3 regions of the Bacteroides intestinalis DSM 17393 genome follow, and region 1 is predicted to be linked to each of the others. Evidence: riboswitches for the same ligand, from Rfam matches in the RefSeq annotation. Region 1 holds a riboswitch; each other region holds the start of a gene.
The links. Region 1 has a riboswitch for cobalamin ahead of BACINT_RS13580 (GNAT family N-acetyltransferase). Riboswitches for the same ligand answer to the same signal wherever they lie in the genome.
Positions count from the first base shown of each region.

Region 2: another riboswitch for cobalamin. It lies ahead of BACINT_RS19855 (DUF5074 domain-containing protein); the one in region 1 lies ahead of BACINT_RS13580 (GNAT family N-acetyltransferase).
Region 3: another riboswitch for cobalamin. It lies ahead of BACINT_RS10955 (TonB-dependent receptor plug domain-containing protein); the one in region 1 lies ahead of BACINT_RS13580 (GNAT family N-acetyltransferase).

Region 1 is NZ_ABJL02000008.1:1,022,624-1,028,655, reverse strand. It holds gene BACINT_RS13590 (tryptophanase) at 1-777, shown strand, start outside; gene BACINT_RS13585 ((4Fe-4S)-binding protein) at 847-1,077, opposite strand; gene BACINT_RS13580 (GNAT family N-acetyltransferase) at 1,087-1,389, opposite strand; cobalamin riboswitch at 1,619-1,823, opposite strand; gene BACINT_RS13575 (sensor histidine kinase) at 1,852-3,636, opposite strand; gene BACINT_RS13570 (response regulator transcription factor) at 3,611-4,300, opposite strand; gene BACINT_RS13565 (hypothetical protein) at 4,570-5,772, shown strand.
Region 2 is NZ_ABJL02000008.1:2,581,147-2,587,178, reverse strand. It holds gene BACINT_RS19875 (bifunctional dihydroorotate dehydrogenase B NAD binding subunit/NADPH-dependent glutamate synthase) at 1-167, opposite strand, end outside; gene serS (serine--tRNA ligase) at 401-1,675, opposite strand; gene rpmA (50S ribosomal protein L27) at 1,820-2,089, opposite strand; gene rplU (50S ribosomal protein L21) at 2,113-2,430, opposite strand; cobalamin riboswitch at 2,860-3,067, shown strand; gene BACINT_RS19855 (DUF5074 domain-containing protein) at 3,187-4,359, shown strand; gene BACINT_RS19850 (TonB-dependent receptor plug domain-containing protein) at 4,369-6,032, shown strand, end outside.
Region 3 is NZ_ABJL02000008.1:354,857-360,888, reverse strand. It holds gene BACINT_RS10955 (TonB-dependent receptor plug domain-containing protein) at 1-1,916, opposite strand, end outside; cobalamin riboswitch at 1,968-2,218, opposite strand; gene BACINT_RS10950 (hypothetical protein) at 2,352-2,585, shown strand; gene BACINT_RS10945 (DUF4251 domain-containing protein) at 2,705-3,283, opposite strand; gene BACINT_RS10940 (mucoidy inhibitor MuiA family protein) at 3,490-5,373, opposite strand; gene BACINT_RS10935 (DUF4369 domain-containing protein) at 5,518-6,032, shown strand, end outside.

The sequences.
Region 1 (6,032 bases):
GTCCGTGCTCTTGCGGATAAGTATCATAAACCTGTATTATTTGACTCCGCACGTTTTGCGGAAAATGCTTACTTCATCAAAATGCGTGAAGATGGCTATAGCGGTAAAACAATCAAGGAAATTACGAAAGAGATGTTCGAACTGGCAGATGGTATGACTATGAGTGCCAAGAAGGATGGTATCGTCAATATGGGAGGCTTCATTGCTACACGAAAAAAAGATTGGTACGAAGGTGCCAAAGGCTTTTGCGTGCAATATGAAGGGTATCTTACTTACGGTGGTATGAATGGTCGTGACATGAATGCACTTGCCACAGGACTGGATGAGAATACGGAATTTGATAATCTGGAAACCCGCATCCGTCAGGTAGAATATCTGGCAAAGAAGTTGGATGAATACGGTATTCCTTATCAGCGTCCAGCAGGCGGACATGCCATTTTTGTGGATGCAACGAAGGTACTGACGCATGTACCGAAGAATGAATTCCCGGCACAGACTCTAACGGTTGAATTGTATCTTGAAGCCGGTATCAGAGGATGTGAAATCGGTTATATTCTGGCAGACCGTGATCCGGTTACTCGTGAGAACCGTTTTACCGGATTGGATTTATTGCGTCTTGCTATTCCCCGCCGCGTATATACGGATAATCACATGAACGTGATAGCAGTAGCGTTGAAGAATGTTTTCGACCGTCGTGAAAGTATTACTAATGGAGTCCGTATTACTTGGGAGGCTCCCCTGATGCGTCATTTCACTGTTCAATTGGAACGTACATAACTACTTTCTTTTTCATAATACAAATGAGGTTACCCGAATTCATATATTGAAGGGGTAACCTCATTTCTTTTATTTATCTTCTTTCTCGTTATTCATTCTGTAACTTAATGCTCCTGACGGGCATTTCTTGATTTGAGCGATCAATTCTTCCGTCGTTGCATTTTCAGCCGTTATCCACGGTTTTTCTTTCGGATGATACACATTCGGAAGGGTCTTGGTACAAATGCCTGCATGTTGGCACAGGCCGGGTTGCCAGATGATGGTCACTTCCCCGTTCGTATATTCTTTCTTTATATTCATAACTATTTATTATTGAATGTGAATACCTTTCATTACAATTCTTTTCCATTCGGGATGTTTGTGAATGTATCCCGCTACAAACGGGCAGAGAGGTACTAATCTAAGTCCTTGTTTTTCTATATCTTTTAATGCTTTTTCTACTAACTGGCTGCCGATGCCTTTACCACCCAGTTGAGTGGGTACTTCGGTGTGTGTCAGGTAAATCTCCCCATTCGTTGATTTTATATACTCAATCTTTGGAGTATATTGATCGACATGGAACTCATATTGGTGACGTTCTTCATTGTCGATCAGTTTATAATCTGCTTCCATAACTCTTCGTATTGATTGTTTACTGTATGTATAACACGCGGATGATGAAATTTGTTTTGGGAAAGTTACAGAATAAAATGTCCGGGCGAAATCCCTTCGACCGGACACCATTCAAATAAACTTGGCAGAGTTTATTGTTCCTTACTTTCTTTGAAGCAGAGTGGATGAATGAAATGAGGGGACGATTTGCCCGTTTCATTTAGACTCAACGCTTTTTCCTCGAAAGCAGTGATAAAAACAGTGCATGGCAGGTCTTCTGACTTGTTTCTGTTGCCAGGCGCCTTCCCGGAAGCGGACTTCCAGTGGCTATTGGTAGTTTGCCTGCAACCTATCATGAAACTTACAGCAGCGGGACTGTTCAGGACTTGCACCTGATTCCCTTTTAATTACCGTCTCCGAACAAAGACAGTAAACCAATGCATCGCAAAGATAAGGAAAAAAGTGGTTAGTGCAAACCGTTTCTTACTTTTCCTTTGCCAGGGTGAATACGAATTCTAATCCGCCCCCTTGGTTGTTCTTGGCCGAAATGGTACCTCCATGGATGATTACCGAGTTCTTTACGATAGCCAATCCCAATCCTGTACCGCCCAGTTTGCGTGAGCGTCCTTTATCCACCCGGTAGAAGCGTTCGAATAAGCGGTTCAGATGTTCGGGAGAGACGCCCACGCCGGTATCGGCAAAACTAAAGTAGTAGAAGTTCTCGTCCTCGCGGAAACAGCTGATGTTGATGCGTATATCCGTGCCTGCATAAGCAATGGCATTGTCCATCAGGTTGCGGAAAATGGAGTATAGCAGGGAGTAATTTCCCCGTAGTTGTATCTTCGGTTTTAGGGAGTTGACTACGGTGATATGCTTTTCTTCCAGTTCCAAGGATACCTCGTTTACGATATTGCCTACCAACAGGCTGATGTCTACTTTCTCCATGTCGATCATGTTGGCGGCTTCGTCCATACGCGTTAATACGGAGATGTCGCGTAGCAGTCGGCTTAACCGGTTGCTTTGGGCATAACATCGCTCTATGAATGTCTGCATCTTCTCCCGGGAAATGTTTTCATTGTTGACGATGGTTTCCAAATATCCCTGTATGCTACTGACCGGAGTCTTCAGTTCATGTGCGATGTTTTGCGTCAACTGGCGTTTCAGGCGGATCTGCTCTTCTTCCTGAGTGATGTCATTGATGGATATCTCGAAGCTTAAATCCTGGAATATAATACATTCCACAATAAACATACGTCCATTCTTATTGATGCTGATAGACATACGCTTTTCTTCCTTGCCCGGACGCTTGGGAGCTTTGTTGATGAAATCCGTGATTTTCTGGAACTCACTGATGGAGAATATTTCCTCTGTTGTTTGCAGGTTGGAGTCTGAAATCAGATTGCTGTACTGTGTGAACAGGTTGTTGACCAGGATTTCTTTCTTGTCCTTATTGAATACGCCCAATCCTTCATGCGAGGTTTGTAAGTGGGTGATCAATTTCTCCCGTTCAATGTATAGCGCCTCTTTGGTTTCCCGCAGTCGCTTGTATATCTGGATGATATGCTGTGAAATCTCTCCCAGTTCGTTGTGCGGGAAGGCGGATTGCATATCTGTTTCCACAGGCTCATTCTTGTCAGCACGTTTGGCAAACTCACGTAGCTGATTGATGGCTGTCCCCAGTTTAGAGGTGAATTTGTAGAAGATGAAAATTAATAGTAATGATACGATGAGGGTAAACCAGATGTAGTGCTGGTCTGCTGCAAGGTGTCTTACAAGGTTCAGGTCGTAGGGGAGGGCGGAACGTATGATGTAGCCCTCATAGAGTGTGGCGGAATAGAAGTAGGGCACTCCCGTTGTTTCGGAAGTACGGCGTACATCATACCCTTTTCCTTCTGCCAGTGCTTTTTGCACTTCCGGGCGGTTGATATGATTGCCTAATTTCTGATTTTCGTAGCTGTCATATAATACGTCACCCTGTACATTAACTACCGTAATACGTAAATCCTGTTTGATGTATTTTTGTAGGTATCGTTCCAGTGTGGTGTTCCATAAGCTGTCCGGAATGCGGGCAAGCTCCTGGTGCAACCGTTCATTATAGTCCTGTAGCTGTATATCCAGCAGATCTACCTTGTATTCTTTTTCACGTTGGTATTGATACGCCAGGAAGCATCCGGCAAATACCAGAAACAGTGAAATGACCGAAAGAAATAACCTTCGGCTGAACGACAGGAAATGTGTGGTATTATTCAGCTTCGAAGCAGTATCCATATCCTAAGCGAGTTACGATGCATTTTCCATAAATACCTATTTTCTTACGCAAACGGGTGATGTTCACATCGATGGTGCGGTCCAGTACATAGACCTCGTCGCTCCATATCCGTGCCAGTATATCTTCGCGGGAGAATACGCGTCCTTTGCTCTGGAGGAGTAAAAGTAATATCTCAAATTCTTTTTTGGTGAGAGGGGCTTCCTCCCCATCGATACTAACTTTCTTTTTCACAATATCAATGACTAATGTTTTGTAGCTGATTTGCTCCGGTGCCCGTTCTTGTTCTCCTTGTTGGGTGCGGCGCAATACAGCTTTGACGCGTGCGATGACTTCACGCAGAGAGAAAGGTTTGGAGATGTAATCATCAGCTCCCAGATTGAAGCCGGTTACCGTATCATTTTCCGTATCCTTGGCAGTGATGAATATAATAGGTACCTGAGCGGTTTTCTTATCTTTCTTTAGTAGGCTGGCCATTTTGAAACCGGATATTTCTCCCATCATCACGTCCAGTAGCAACAAGCTGTAGCTACCGATATCCATTTTCAATGCCTCTTCGGCAGAGTGGGCCGTGTCCACTTCATACCCTTCATTTTCAAGGTTGAATTTCAGGATCTCGCAAAGGTCCTCTTCATCGTCTACAACTAAAATACGATAATCGTTCATTGCTTTTTCTAATTAATATGAGGTATTCAAAACAAATTCTCCTACCACAAAGTTATACTTTATTTCTTTTCAGCGACAAAGGTGCGGTGTTTTTGTTACGGGAAAGTGAAACACGTGTTACAATTCGGTTACATTTTAGTATGCGCTGAAGGTAATTCGGTAAGGCTTTGATACAGTTTTGGTAAGGTGAAGAACTGTAAACTATTACTTTTGCATTCCAGTTTTTCAGTTTTTATACTTACCTTTGTCTTAATATAAATAACATTGGTATGAAAGAGTTGACTAGTATAGATTTTCGGCGATATAAATGGCGTTTGCCTGCTCTGATAGCTTTATTGGTGGTGGTTGTGGCAGGTTCCTTTTGGCTGAATACCGCTCCGTTCCGTTCCGGTTTTGAGATAACGGATGAGTTGGGAGGCAACATCTTTCCTTCCAGTATTCTTTCTGTAGCGACGACGGATGCTCAAGTCATTGTTCCGGCTGATTCTTTATATGTGGGGAACTCTAAATCCTGCATTTCTGTTCGGATTCGTTCAGGAAAGGCGTACAGCAGGGTACGTATTGAAGTTGCCGAGACTCCGTTCTTTTCCCGTTCCGTATCTGAGTTTGTGTTGGCTAAACCACGGACGGAATATACGATTTATCCCGATATTATCTGGAATTACGAAGCGCTGAAGAATAATAATCAGGCGGAACCGGTTAGTGTGGCTGTTAAGGTAGAAATGAATGATAAGGATTTGGGACAGCGGGTTCGTACTTTTTCAGTTCGCAGCATCAATGAGTGTCTGTTGGGGTATGTCACGAACGGGACTAAGTTTCATGATACAGGAATTTTCTTTGCGGCATACGTTAATGAGGAGAATCCGATGATTGACAAATTGTTGCGTGAAGCACTGAATACCCGTATTGTCAATCGTTTCTTGGGCTATCAGGGTGGCAATGCAGAAGTGGTGGACAAGCAAGTCTATGCTCTATGGAACGTGCTTCAAAAGCGTAATTTCCGTTACAGTTCTGTTTCCAATACCAGTTTGTCCAGTAATGTGGTCTTTTCCCAGCGTGTTCGCACGTTTGATGATGCACTGGAGTCTTCGCAGATTAACTGTGTGGATGGTAGCGTGCTGTTTGCTTCCTTGCTTCGTGCCATTAATATAGAGCCCATATTGGTTCGTACTCCGGGGCACATGTTTGTGGGGTATTATACAGATGCCGGTCGTAAGAATATGAACTTCCTTGAAACTACTATGATTGGAGATGTGGATCTGGATGATTTCTTTCCGGATGAGAAGCTGGATTCAACGATGGTAGGTAAATCACAGAATCAAATGTCACGGCTAACATTCGATAAGTCTAAACAATACGCTAATAATAAGTATAAGCAAAATGAAGAAGGAATACATTCCGGGAAATTGAATTACATGTTTCTGGAGATTTCTAAGGATGTGAGAAGGAAGATACAGCCGATAGGGAAGTAGAACAGTAAAAAGCATGTGGCCTGTTCGTCTATAAAATTCCTTTGTTTATAGAATGTTATTTTAAATATCTTAAAATATTGGGAACTGATGTATTTCATTGATTATCTTTGCGCTCAAAAACAAGAATATGATTTTCATTGAAGTTTGATAAAGATTTAATAAGATATTGAAGACTATAATGGTCTTCATTCATAGATGATGATTGGGACAGTCGGTTCGTGAGAATCGGCTGTTTTTTGTTTCTGTTTGTTTGCATATCA
Region 2 (6,032 bases), 1.6 Mb from region 1:
CGTACGGCGTCAGCCGCCGCAATTGTCAATGGCATACGTTCACCTTTTTCGCCTACACGTACAATGACGAAGTGTCCTGCCTTACGTGAACGGGCTATTAAAGGTGCCTCAATCTCTAATTTAAAAACCTTTTCAGAAAAATGTTCTTTGCTAATGATTTTGTTCATTATCTATAAATTTTGTTGGTATAATTACGTAATTACTTTCAGATTGTTACGGATTACAAAGATACGGGTTATTTGGTAAAAACAAAGAAAGTTTCTTCTAAAAAGCTGTGTAACTGATGTGGGCGAACGATAATTCGCCCCTACCAGGCCATATCGACGTAATGGTATAAACGTCTGAGGTTACCTGTGTAAGAGCGAATTATGATTTACCCGCCAGAATAACGCAGTTATTTTTAGTCAATCATTTCAAAACCCGTATACGGCACCAGTGCCTTTGGAATACGGATGCCTTCCGGTGTCTGATTATTTTCCAGTAAAGCGGCAACGATGCGTGGTAATGCCAATGCAGATCCGTTCAATGTATGGCAAAGCTCTGTTTTCTTTTCTCCACTGCGGTAACGGCATTTCAAGCGATTAGCCTGATAAGTATCGAAGTTAGAAACGGAACTTACTTCCAGCCAACGTTTCTGTGCCTCTGAATAAACTTCGAAGTCGAAGCAGAGAGCAGCGGTAAAGCTCATATCACCGCCACACAGGCGAAGGATACGATAGGGTAATTCCAGTTTCTGCAGCAATCCTTCTACATGATCCAGCATCTCTTTGTGAGACTGTTTGGAATGTTCCGGCTTGTCAATGCGTACCAATTCTACTTTGGAAAATTCGTGCAGACGATTCAAACCGCGCACATCTTTACCGTAAGATCCGGCTTCGCGACGGAAACACTGCGTGTAAGCGCAGTTTTTGATAGGAAGTTGTTTCTCTTCCAGAATCACGTCGCGATAGATATTTGTTACAGGTACTTCAGCTGTTGGAATGAGATATAAATCGTCTACTTCGCAATGGTACATCTGTCCTTCCTTATCGGGCAACTGGCCTGTTCCGTAACCGGAAGCTGCATTTACCACTGTCGGAGGCATGATTTCCAGATAGCCAGCCTTGCGGGCTTCGTCCAGGAAGAAGTTGATCAGTGCGCGTTGCAACTGTGCACCTTTTCCTTTGTAAACCGGGAATCCGGCTCCTGTGATCTTTACGCCTAAGTCGAAGTCAATCAAATCATATTTCTTCGTCAGTTCCCAATGAGGTAGTGCATCTTTGGGAAGTTCGGTTTCCATGCCACCCATTTTCTCTACTACATTATCCTCGGCGCCCACACCTTCGGGTACTTCATCATAAGGTATATTAGGAATGGTGTAGAGCAGATTCTGCATATCTTCAGCAGCCTGGTCCATTTCGGCTTGCAGAGTCTTGTTAGTTTCTTTTAGCTCGGCTACACGACTTTTGGCAGTTTCAGCTTCCTCTTTTTTCCCTTCCTTCATCAGTTGTCCGATAGATTTGGAAATAGAGTTCACTTCAGAGAGGTTATTATCTAATACAGACTGTGTGCTACGTCTTTTGTCGTTAAAGGCAATTACTTGGTCTATTGTCTCTTTAGCATTTTTGAAATGCTTCTTTTCCAGTCCGCGGATCACCGCGTCGGTGTTTTCTGTAATTTGTTTGATGGTAAGCATATCTTGATACTTTGTTTTGATTAAAATCTTGATTTGAGAGCACAAAGATAAGTAAAAAACAAATAAGGTGTTGTTTTTGCTATAAAAAGAAAGGGATGCAATCCATTGGATTACATCCCTTTTCTTTATTTTTTATTCTGAAACTTACGCTTCTGCGCTTTCAGCGGGGATTACAGATACATAACGTCTGTCTTCCTTGGTTACTTTGAACTGTACAGTTCCGTCTACTAAAGCGAAAAGAGTGTGGTCTTTACCCATACCGATGTTGTTACCCGGGTGGAATTCAGTACCTCTTTGACGAACGATGATGTTACCAGCTTTGCAAACTTCGCCACCAAATATCTTAACGCCTAATCTCTTGCTCTGTGATTCGCGGCCGTTCTTAGAACTACCGACACCTTTTTTATGTGCCATTTCTTCTTACTGTTTTAAATTGATTAAGCTACTACTTCTGTGATTGTTAACTCTGTGAATTGTTGACGGTGACCGTTCAACTTGCGATGACCTTTTCTTCTTTTCTTGTGGAAAATGAGAACTTTGTCACCTTTTACCAGGCTTGATACAATCTGGCAAACTACTTTTGCACCTTCTACGGTGGGAGCACCTACGGTGATAGCACCTTCTTTGTCTACCAAAAGAACTTTGTCAAATTCTACTGTTGTACCGTTTTCTGCATTCTGGATGTGGTGTACAAACAGCTTTTTGCCAGCTTCTGCTTTAAATTGCTGACCGTTGATTTCTACAATTGCGTACATTTCTTATATATAATGTATAAGTTAGCTCCGTCGGGTGGTCTCTAATCACTTAGAAAGCACTTTGTCGAACCCGGTGCGGAATAATCGGGCACAAAAGTACTTCTTTTATTTGGAACAGACAAACGTTTCTTCCTCTTTTTTTGAGGAATAGATTTAGGAAATCTGTCAGGAAGGGATTCTTGCAAGTCTGCTTCATACCAACTCCGTGTCAAGGCCGTACCAACTCCGTATCAAGTCCAAGCGTATAGATACGGAGAAGACACGGAGTAAATAAGACTCAGATATAATGAATATACGGGGCCTATTCATAAAGCCTTGAGTACTGAACCAAGCAAACTTATAAGAGGGAATAAAACATTAAGTTCATTTTCTTTTTTTTTAGAATATTCTTCCTTGCATGATTTATAATGTCTATCTTTGCACTCGGATTTAAGAATCCGGCTTTCGGGTGCTTCGTGATATATCTTATCAAACGAGGTGAAAAGGGAATCAGGTGAAACTCCTGAACAGACCCACTGCTGTGAGCTTCATTAAACTTTTCGGATAAATTCTACACTTGTCCACTGTCCGTATAGGATGGGAAGGACTTCCGGAGAGGAAGCGAGTCAGAAGACCTGCCTGCAAAGTCTGCAATCTACAGTTTCGGGGGAAAAGGAACTTAAGAGATTCACATTGCTTCAACTCATATTGTTATAGATATGAGAGGTCATTGCTCTGACTTCGTACCTCGAAACATAACGGAAAATAATTGTGTGTATGCAGAAGAAACGCATTTTGAGGTTATGTTGTGCAGTGCTAATGGTATCATTATCCGCCTGCGAATATGAGGATGATTTTCCTGCCGGAGTGGGCGAGGGTAATATCGAAGCTATTGTTTTGAACGAGGGAAGAATAGGTACGAATATGGGAGCTATATCTGTATTGTACCGTAACGGGATGGTGAGTCCCGATGTCTTTCGTGTTGTGAATAACCGACCGTTAGGGGATGTAGCACAATCTATTACGATGATTAATGGGAAGTACTTCATCGCTTTGAACAATTCTAAGAAAATCGAGATTGTGAATTCCAAGACTTTCGAATCCGAAGGTACGATACTTTATACACAGGCAGGATTACCACGTCAGATTGTGGCTATATCGGATACTACTGCTATCGTTTCCGATCTTTTAAGTAACAATGTCTCCGGTGTTGATTTGCCCAGCCAGCTGGTACGGATTCGTACCGTGCCTCCTTATGGTACTCCCTTGGAATATATCGTTATCAGAAAATGGGTAGAATATATGGAAGTGTCTGAACATAAACTTTTGGGTATTACAGCAAAAGGGGTTTATGTGTTCGATCTGGACAATATTACTCTGGAAGGAAGCCGCATGATAGAAGAAGTCTATAATGAGGAAGTCACTAAAACCTGTAAATTGCTGAAAGACAAAAATGGCAAGATATGGGCTTTGATGAACGAACGTGATAAAGGCAAACTTACTGCTATCCTGTTAAAGTGTATTGATCCGCAGACGGAGAAGGTAGTGACTACTTACAGACTGCCTTTTGTCAGTAAGAATGAAGCCAAAGAAGGGGATGTAACCGGAACTATCAGCTATAACCGGACTGACATGGATGCTACTAAAACTCTGATCTATTTTAGTGTGCGAACCTGCAAACCGGGTCTTCCGAATGACTCACAACAAAGTATTTATACGTTGAATACGGATGATGGCACTTTTAAATTACATCGTCATGTACCTGGAGTAGATATGATGTATGGTTGTGGAGTAAGTCCGCAAGGGGAAGTGTATATCTGCGACTGTCTGGACTATTCGGCACAGCGTGGCTATATTCGTCATTATAAAGAGAGTGGAAATGTTGAAAGTTACCGTGTTGGTATTTATCCCAATCAGGTCTATTTCCCTGAATCATCCGAAGTTCAATAATCTAAGTTTATGAGAAAACTGTTTTTCCTGATAGTTGCCGCATGCCTGCTGGTGACTGATGCGATAGCTCAAAAAAAGGATACGATTGCCTATGGCCTGAATCTGGATGAGGTGCAGATTGTAGCCCGTCGGATACGTCATGCCAATGAAGCAAATGCCGGTGCAAAAGTGACGCATCTTGAGCCTGAATTGCTGCAAATCAATAAAACCCGTTCGTTTTCTGAGTTATTGACCGAAAATTCAGCTACCTACATTAAGAGCCTGGGCACGGGAGCATTATCTACAGCCTCTTTCCGTGGAGGAAGTGCTGCGCAAACCCGGGTCAACTGGAATGGAATCAACATCACGCCGCCGATGTCCGGAGTGTTTGACTTTTCGCAGTTCCCTGTCTTCTTTGCCGACAACGTGAACCTTTATTATGGAAGCAGTCATGTGAAGAGTGGTACCGGTGCTGTGGGTGGGAGTGTAAACATCTTCAATGATCCGGAGTGGGGAAAGGGAGTTACAGGTAAATTTTTTGGAGAATATGGTTCTTATAACACATATACCGGAGGAACACAGATTAATGTAAGTGGCAAACGGGTGGTTTCGAAAACACGTTTGTTTTATCAGCATTCGGATAATGACTATACTTATATTAATAAAGTACTTACTAATGAAGCTTTCCGTGAGAAGCGGCAAGATGCCAAATATTCACAATGGAGTGCGATGCAGGAAGGGTACTTTAAACTGAATCCGTACGCACAACTGGCTGCTGTAGGCTGGATACAACAAGGGAAGCGCATGTTGCCCCAACCATTAGGCATTGTGGGAAAGACACACGAACAGCAGAATGAAACGAATATTCGCGGGTATGTAGGGTTCGACTACGTGCGTGGCATCCATGAATTTCATGTAAAAGGCGCATGGCTTTATTATCGTCTGAAGTATGACAAATGGTTTGATGGCGGGTTGTTCGACCCGGAAGGCAATATCAACTCTTCGCAGACATGGCAGGGGGTTGCTGATTATTCGTGTGCACCTGTTGACGAGTTGGTATTGAATGCTACGCTTACCTATACACACGACTTGGTAAATGTGAGTAGTTACATTGATGTGGATTCCGCTAAGTACCTGATAGACGATGTGTATTATAATATACCGGTACCCGAACCGCCATTGAAGCATCATCGCAATGTATTGTCGTTGCAAGCTTCGGCGAACTGGACATTATTGCCATGGTTACAACTACATGGGCAGTATATGTTCGAGCAGAATAATAGCCGGAACGTGTCTACATGGTCGGCTGGTTTTGCCACAAACTTTTTCGATAAGACCTTCTACGTAAAAGGTAGCATGTCGTATAATTATCGTTTTCCCAGTATGAATGATCTTTATTGGCGTCCCGGTGGAAATCCTGATGTGAAACCCGAAGACGGCTATTCTTATGACGCAGCCATCGGTTATAAGAATGATTTAACCTCCTGGATGACATTGAATGCAGAAGCGTCCGGTTATCTGATGCATATTGACAATTGGATATTGTGGCTTCCAAAAGATGGCAACCAGTGGATATGGACACCTCAGAACAAACGTAATGTCCTCTCGATGGGAGCAGAGTTTACTGGTAAAATGGTGCTTAGCTTTGGAGATTTCAAGACTACACTTTCCGGTAATTTCAGCTGGGCTCGTTC
Region 3 (6,032 bases), 670 kb from region 1:
ATGGTAAAGTATTTTAAGCCGTCAAAAGTATGTCTTGTGCTGATATTCCATAAACCAAATCCGGGAGCGGATTCGTCAATCCATTCATCACTTTTTAAAGTCTCATGGATGCGTTTGCTTTGTACACGACCATTCAGGTTGATATTTAGCCGATAGCTCTTCCAAGCATGCGCATAGTTTGCGTTTACATTACCCGAGTGGCGAACACTGCGCTCTATTTTGTGCCAGCCGGTTTCACTGTCTTTAGTTCTGGCGTCGGCAAAGGTATAATTACCGCCTAAAGAGAAACCATAACCCAGATTTGCATTCAGATTCACTTCAAATCCTTTGATTAACGCTTTATCGTTGTTAACGTAGTTTTGGATATTACCCAGCTTGGCATTGCCACCATATAATTCGTTTGCGATTTCCTGGAAAGCTGCTTGTTCAGCCTCTGAAAATTCGGATAGTTTAACGGTACGCGCTACAATCATATCGCGTAACTCGTTGATATATCCGGTTACTCCCACTGTTAACCATTTCTTATTGAACTCTAAATTGATGGAGCCATAGTTGCTTTTCTCTGCATCCAGATTCTTGTTTCCGGCACTTAATGTTCCTGCTCTGGTTCCTCTTTGAGAATAAGAGTATTTGTATAGCTCATCAAGTCCTGGGGCACGGAATCCTGCCGAATATTGTCCGCGAATGGTAAAATCGCCCAAACGATACATTACGGCAAGTTTGGGTGTAACGTTACTCTTGGCTGTTTCGTGATATACATAGCGCAATCCTGCCTGTATCTGTAAGTTCTTAAACAAAGTGATTTCTTCTTGTGCATAGGTAGCCCAAGTGTATGCGCGTTCATCAACGTTGAATGAAGGTCGATCCAGAGTTTCCTGTATATATTCCACTCCGAATATGGTACGGGTATTTTCCGTAAAGCGGAATAATGACTTCAGGTTTCCGCTATAATAGTGCTGCCGTTTCTGACGCACTTCGTCTCCAACCTTGTTATCTCCATCCTCATTGGTGTACAGATAATTGGTATCGTAATTATCATTCTTAATATCAAACTGGATATAAGAACGTTTGTTGAAATTATATTTAGCTCCTGCTCCTAAACTGTATGCATCGTATGTCAGATTGTATTTCAGGTATTCGGGCTGACGTTTAACTGTACGGTCATAATAACTACCTTCAACATACATTGACAGTTTGTCGTTCGGTGTAAATTGAAACATCTGGGTATAATTGTCCGTATAGAAAGCGTTAGCATCATGTTGGTCTCTCGCTTCACCATCTGCATCTACACGTGTGAGAGTCCAACCATCGGCCTGACGACGTTGATAAGAAGTATAAGAAGCAAACTTCTCTGTTTTGATGTCTACGTTGGCAGTCTGGGTGAATTGTCCACGCTCTTCTACCTTTGTATTGCTGGTAACTGTTATGTCATTTATCGGTTGGTTTGTAATGATATTGATTACACCACCAATAGCATCACTACCATAAAGAGCGGAACCGGCACCCTTCAGGACTTCAATACGTTTTACGTTACTCATGTCAATGCGGTTCAGGTCGATGTTGTTACTGCTGTCTCCTGTTAGCTTTTTGCCATTAATAAGTATAAGCACATACTTGTTCGACAGTCCGTTTAGCATAAGGTAGTCTCCCATTGAGTTGGTAGAGAAAGACAGCGACGGAACCAAAGCAGTCATCGCCTCACGGAAATCTGTAATTCCAGCCTTTTTAATGTCGTTCGCTGTTACTACTTCCACTGGTGTTGGGGTGTCTTTCAGTCTGTGATGCGTACCTGTACCTGTTACTACAACGGGATTAAGTTCTACACTCAGGTCTTGACTCTGTTTTGTCTCTTGTGCAGATGCACTCATTGCTACACATCCTCCCATGAGGATGAACAGCCAATTCTGTTTCTTCATTGATTGATAAATAAGAATTAATACTTGCCTTCTTGACCCCGAGACGGCGTTAATTATGTGATTACCCAGGCAGGTTTCCTGACTCAGCCTTTACGGAAAGTAACCTTCCCATCCTTGGTTTCCCATTTGTTGGACAGTGGTTTCTGGAAGTTCTTCAATGAATACTTCCCGTTTTTTGTTTCGCGTTATCTGAAACAAAATTAAGGCTTTACAGTAGCGGGCACTGTTCCGGTTTCTCACCGGATTCCCTTTTATGTGGAGTGTTGAACACACTTCACATCACCTAAGCGGGTACAAAGATAAACATATCTTTAGATAAGGAAAAGTATTTTAGGCTTTTATGTTTAGGAAAGCAGAAGTATGTATAAAAACATCGAAAGGATGAATCATAAATAAAAACTCTATATTTGTAGTATGTAATTAATACGGTACTTTATGACGACAGGAGAACGTAAACAACTTTTGTTTCAACGCCTAATGGCGGTAAACGATGAACGGCTATTAGAAGACATTGAGGCATTATTAAATAATCGTTGTCCGGATGATGTTCTATACTTTTCTTTTGAACTGCGTGATAAGATTGATAATGCTTTGGAACAGATGCAGTGTAAAGAGGTTGTGTCTACTGAAGAAGTGGAAAATAGATTAAGTCGATGGAGCGGAAAGTAAGAGTACTGTAACTCTCATAAAAAAACACTTGCGGCTGCGAGAGCCTGCGCTTGTACAAGTGTGAACATTCATTTGTACAAGCGCAGGCTCTTGCAGCCGCAAGTGTTCAATTACAATAATTAGAACGACCGTCCTTTAAATATATTCGACTCGGACAATGGAACGAGTTTACCGTCCAGTGTTAATCTATTCGAGTTGAAATTAGGATTTACTGTGGCAGATACATTGTTGCGGCCACGAGTGAGCCTGATAGAGACTTGTGCTGAGATTCCTACACCTGTCACACTAAAATTGCAAGTTACATTCCCCTTTTTGTCGGTGGTGGTTTTTACTTCACCTACAGTGCCATCCACTGTAACACCTCCAATTCCGTTAGGACCTGCAAAGGCGCCATTGAAAGCAATCTGTACGGATGCCCGGTCACCATTTAAAAGGATAAAATTGGTATTGGATGTAACAAAAGCACTACGGCCTCTTTTGAATGTTACACGATCCGCTTCCAATACAAACTTTCTCTCCTTTATGGCTTGTACTGCATCAGTGTATGCTCGTTCTTCTTCTATTTTCTCCCGAGCTTTTTCTGCATCACGTTGTGCTTTACGTTCAGCACGACGACTTTCACTTTTACTTTCCTGTGCATAGATTGTTGTAGATGCACCTATGAAAACCAACATCAATAATACGATAATCTTTTTCATAACTTCTTCTTTCTTTTGTTAGAATAAACAATCAAAAAATGAAAAGGATGCATGTGATCTATATTAATATTATATGAATTAATATTTATTATAAGTAATACACTGTTATGTTATTTCTTTCTTGAATACATTTCTGTTGCATAGACCATCTGCCTGTATGGAGCAGATGGTCTATCAACTTGTCTTTAGATTAATTAAGAAAAGCATTATTCTATTATTAAGTTTCGCCCTTTAGGGTACTTCACTTTATAACGTAAAGCTAAATCACGTTGTTCGCCGGGTTGTAAGGTTATTTGCCAGGTGATGATACCTTTCGCTTCATCCAGACTGCCGCCGCTGATTTCTTCTGCTGTTACGGTAATGTTATTGTTGCGTGATACGGGTAGTTGGTCGTAAAGCGTAAGGGTGACAGGCTCTGGACGCGTATTGCGGACAGAAAGTTTCCATGCAATGGATTGCGTCTGATAGGAACCCATAAACTTGCGTGAGGTATATTCGTTCTCTTTCGTACGCTGTATCATGATACGTTTATCACGACCTAAAGAGAAGGATAGTGTGTCGTTCTGTTGGGTGACATTCATAATGGACTTGCCAATGAAAGTATTCTCAAAATAAACATTTGCTTCGCCTTCAAGTAAGTTCAGCTTTTCCCAATCGGTTACCTGGGCAATCAGGAAAGCATCTTTATCTATCTTCGGAGTACTTTGGTAAGTATAAGAAGCGGGTAATTCGTAATGACCGATTTCAGCAACTACAGGCTTGTTATCAGAAGGAATGGTGTAGGGCACTTTTATTTCAAATTCGTAGCCCATCTGTCCCTGGCTTTGTTCAACGTCAAGGGCCATGCTGGCTTCTTCTTCGTATTGAATATCTTTTTTATGGTTTACCTTAAGACCGGAGACAGCACCTGCCATAAGAGGTTTCTTTTCAGCGCCGTAACCTACTACCACTACTTCATCCAAAGCCTGTGTATCTTCCTGAAGGGTAACATTCATAATATTCCCTTGTATATCTCTGGTCTGAGTCTGATAGCCAATATATGAAAATTGAAGTTTGTTTTGTCCATTGGGAATAGTTATAGAATACTTACCGCTTATGTCGGTTATGGCTCCTATCGTAGTCCCCGGAATGGTAACGGTAGCACCTATTACGGGCGTACGTTCATTATCAAGAACGATTCCTGAAACAGTGTTTCCATTGAGATTCAAATTGTAGCGTGGTGCTGCAAGTCCGTAATCCAACCAGTAAGTAGACAGAGTGGGGGCTACGCTTCCGGTGGAAGGATTAGAGGAGGAAAGGGATAATTCTACGTTCTTCCACTCTTCCTTGGTATTCTGAAAGATATTGGCTTTGTAGATGATGGAGATAGGCTCGGCCAAGCTACCGGAACGAACATCATAGGAAGGGAACCAACCGGCATTTTTTACATAATAGTTCAGGGTGAATGTAGCTTTGCAAGCTGCTGGCGCATTTACATTGACCTTAATTTCACTCATAGGGGTTAGAGATTTACCACTTAGTTGTGCCAGTTCAGAGCTCAGTTGCCCCTGTTTGATGGCAAGTTCGGCTATCTGTTCATTGATAGCCAGTTCTTTTGTTTTCAGAGTTTTCAATTGTCCGGAGTAATATTGATTCACTTCTTTGATAGTGGCCAGAGAAGTAGCGGTATTCTTATTGCTGACGGAGCAATTTGTTTTCAGCATTTCATATTCGGCATTGATAAGTCCAAGCTCGGCATTTTGTTCTTTCTGCTGTTTCTCTATTTTTTTAAGCTCCTTTTGCAGGCTTTGTTGTTTTTCGCTGACGGCAAGGCTGTCTATATAGTTGTATTGCCGGTTGACTGCCGTAACGGTGAGTTTTCCCTTTGCGCTGACCTGCATACTTTGTGCATCCATATAGGGAGATAATCCGGTAAAGATGAGCGTTGAATTTCCTGCCGGAATATCTACTTGTTTGGTACGCGTCACTTGGGCGCCGTCAATGAACAGCATTACCTTTTCGGCAGTAGTTTTCACCTTGTTTTGTCCCATAAGGGTGGTGGCTGCACAAAAGCAGAAACATGCCCATAGTCCTAATCTCAGTCGTTTCATAGTCAGTCTTTTTAATGTTATGTCACAAATATATGGATATTTCATTAACAATTGCTTTTATATATTGTCTTTTTTGCTTGCATCTTTACTGAAAAGATTGTTCTTTTGTACAATGTGTTTGTTTACTTAATCTATCTGGGCTTTATGAAAATCAATCAATGGATATTTTACTCTTTGTTTCTGGGACTCATCAGTTGCCAATCGCAAGAACAGACTTTTATTGTGCATTGCACCGGACTGGACGCTTACGAAGGAGATACGGTCTACCTGTGGCGATATGGTGCTGACCGTATGACGGGTGACCGTGATTATGGGAAAGCTCCCCTGGACTTCGCTATTATCAGAAACGGGGAAGTTTCATTTTCCGGAAAAGAAGATACGTTGCATATCTATGGAATGGAGCATTCCGGCAGTATGAATTTCTTTTATCCCGAGGGAGGGAAACTGACGTTGACAAATGTAGTCCCACCGGCAATGCCTGTACCGTACAAAAGTACCAATCCCCATTCACAAAACGTACGTCTTTGGAAGCTTTGGCATGAAGATCTTTTTCCGCTGGAAGCTACGCGGCAATTTGTATTCGACAATGCCCGGAACGCAATAGGATGGATGGTGTTTGATCGTTGGGCAGCAATCTATCCGGATGAACTGGAGACATT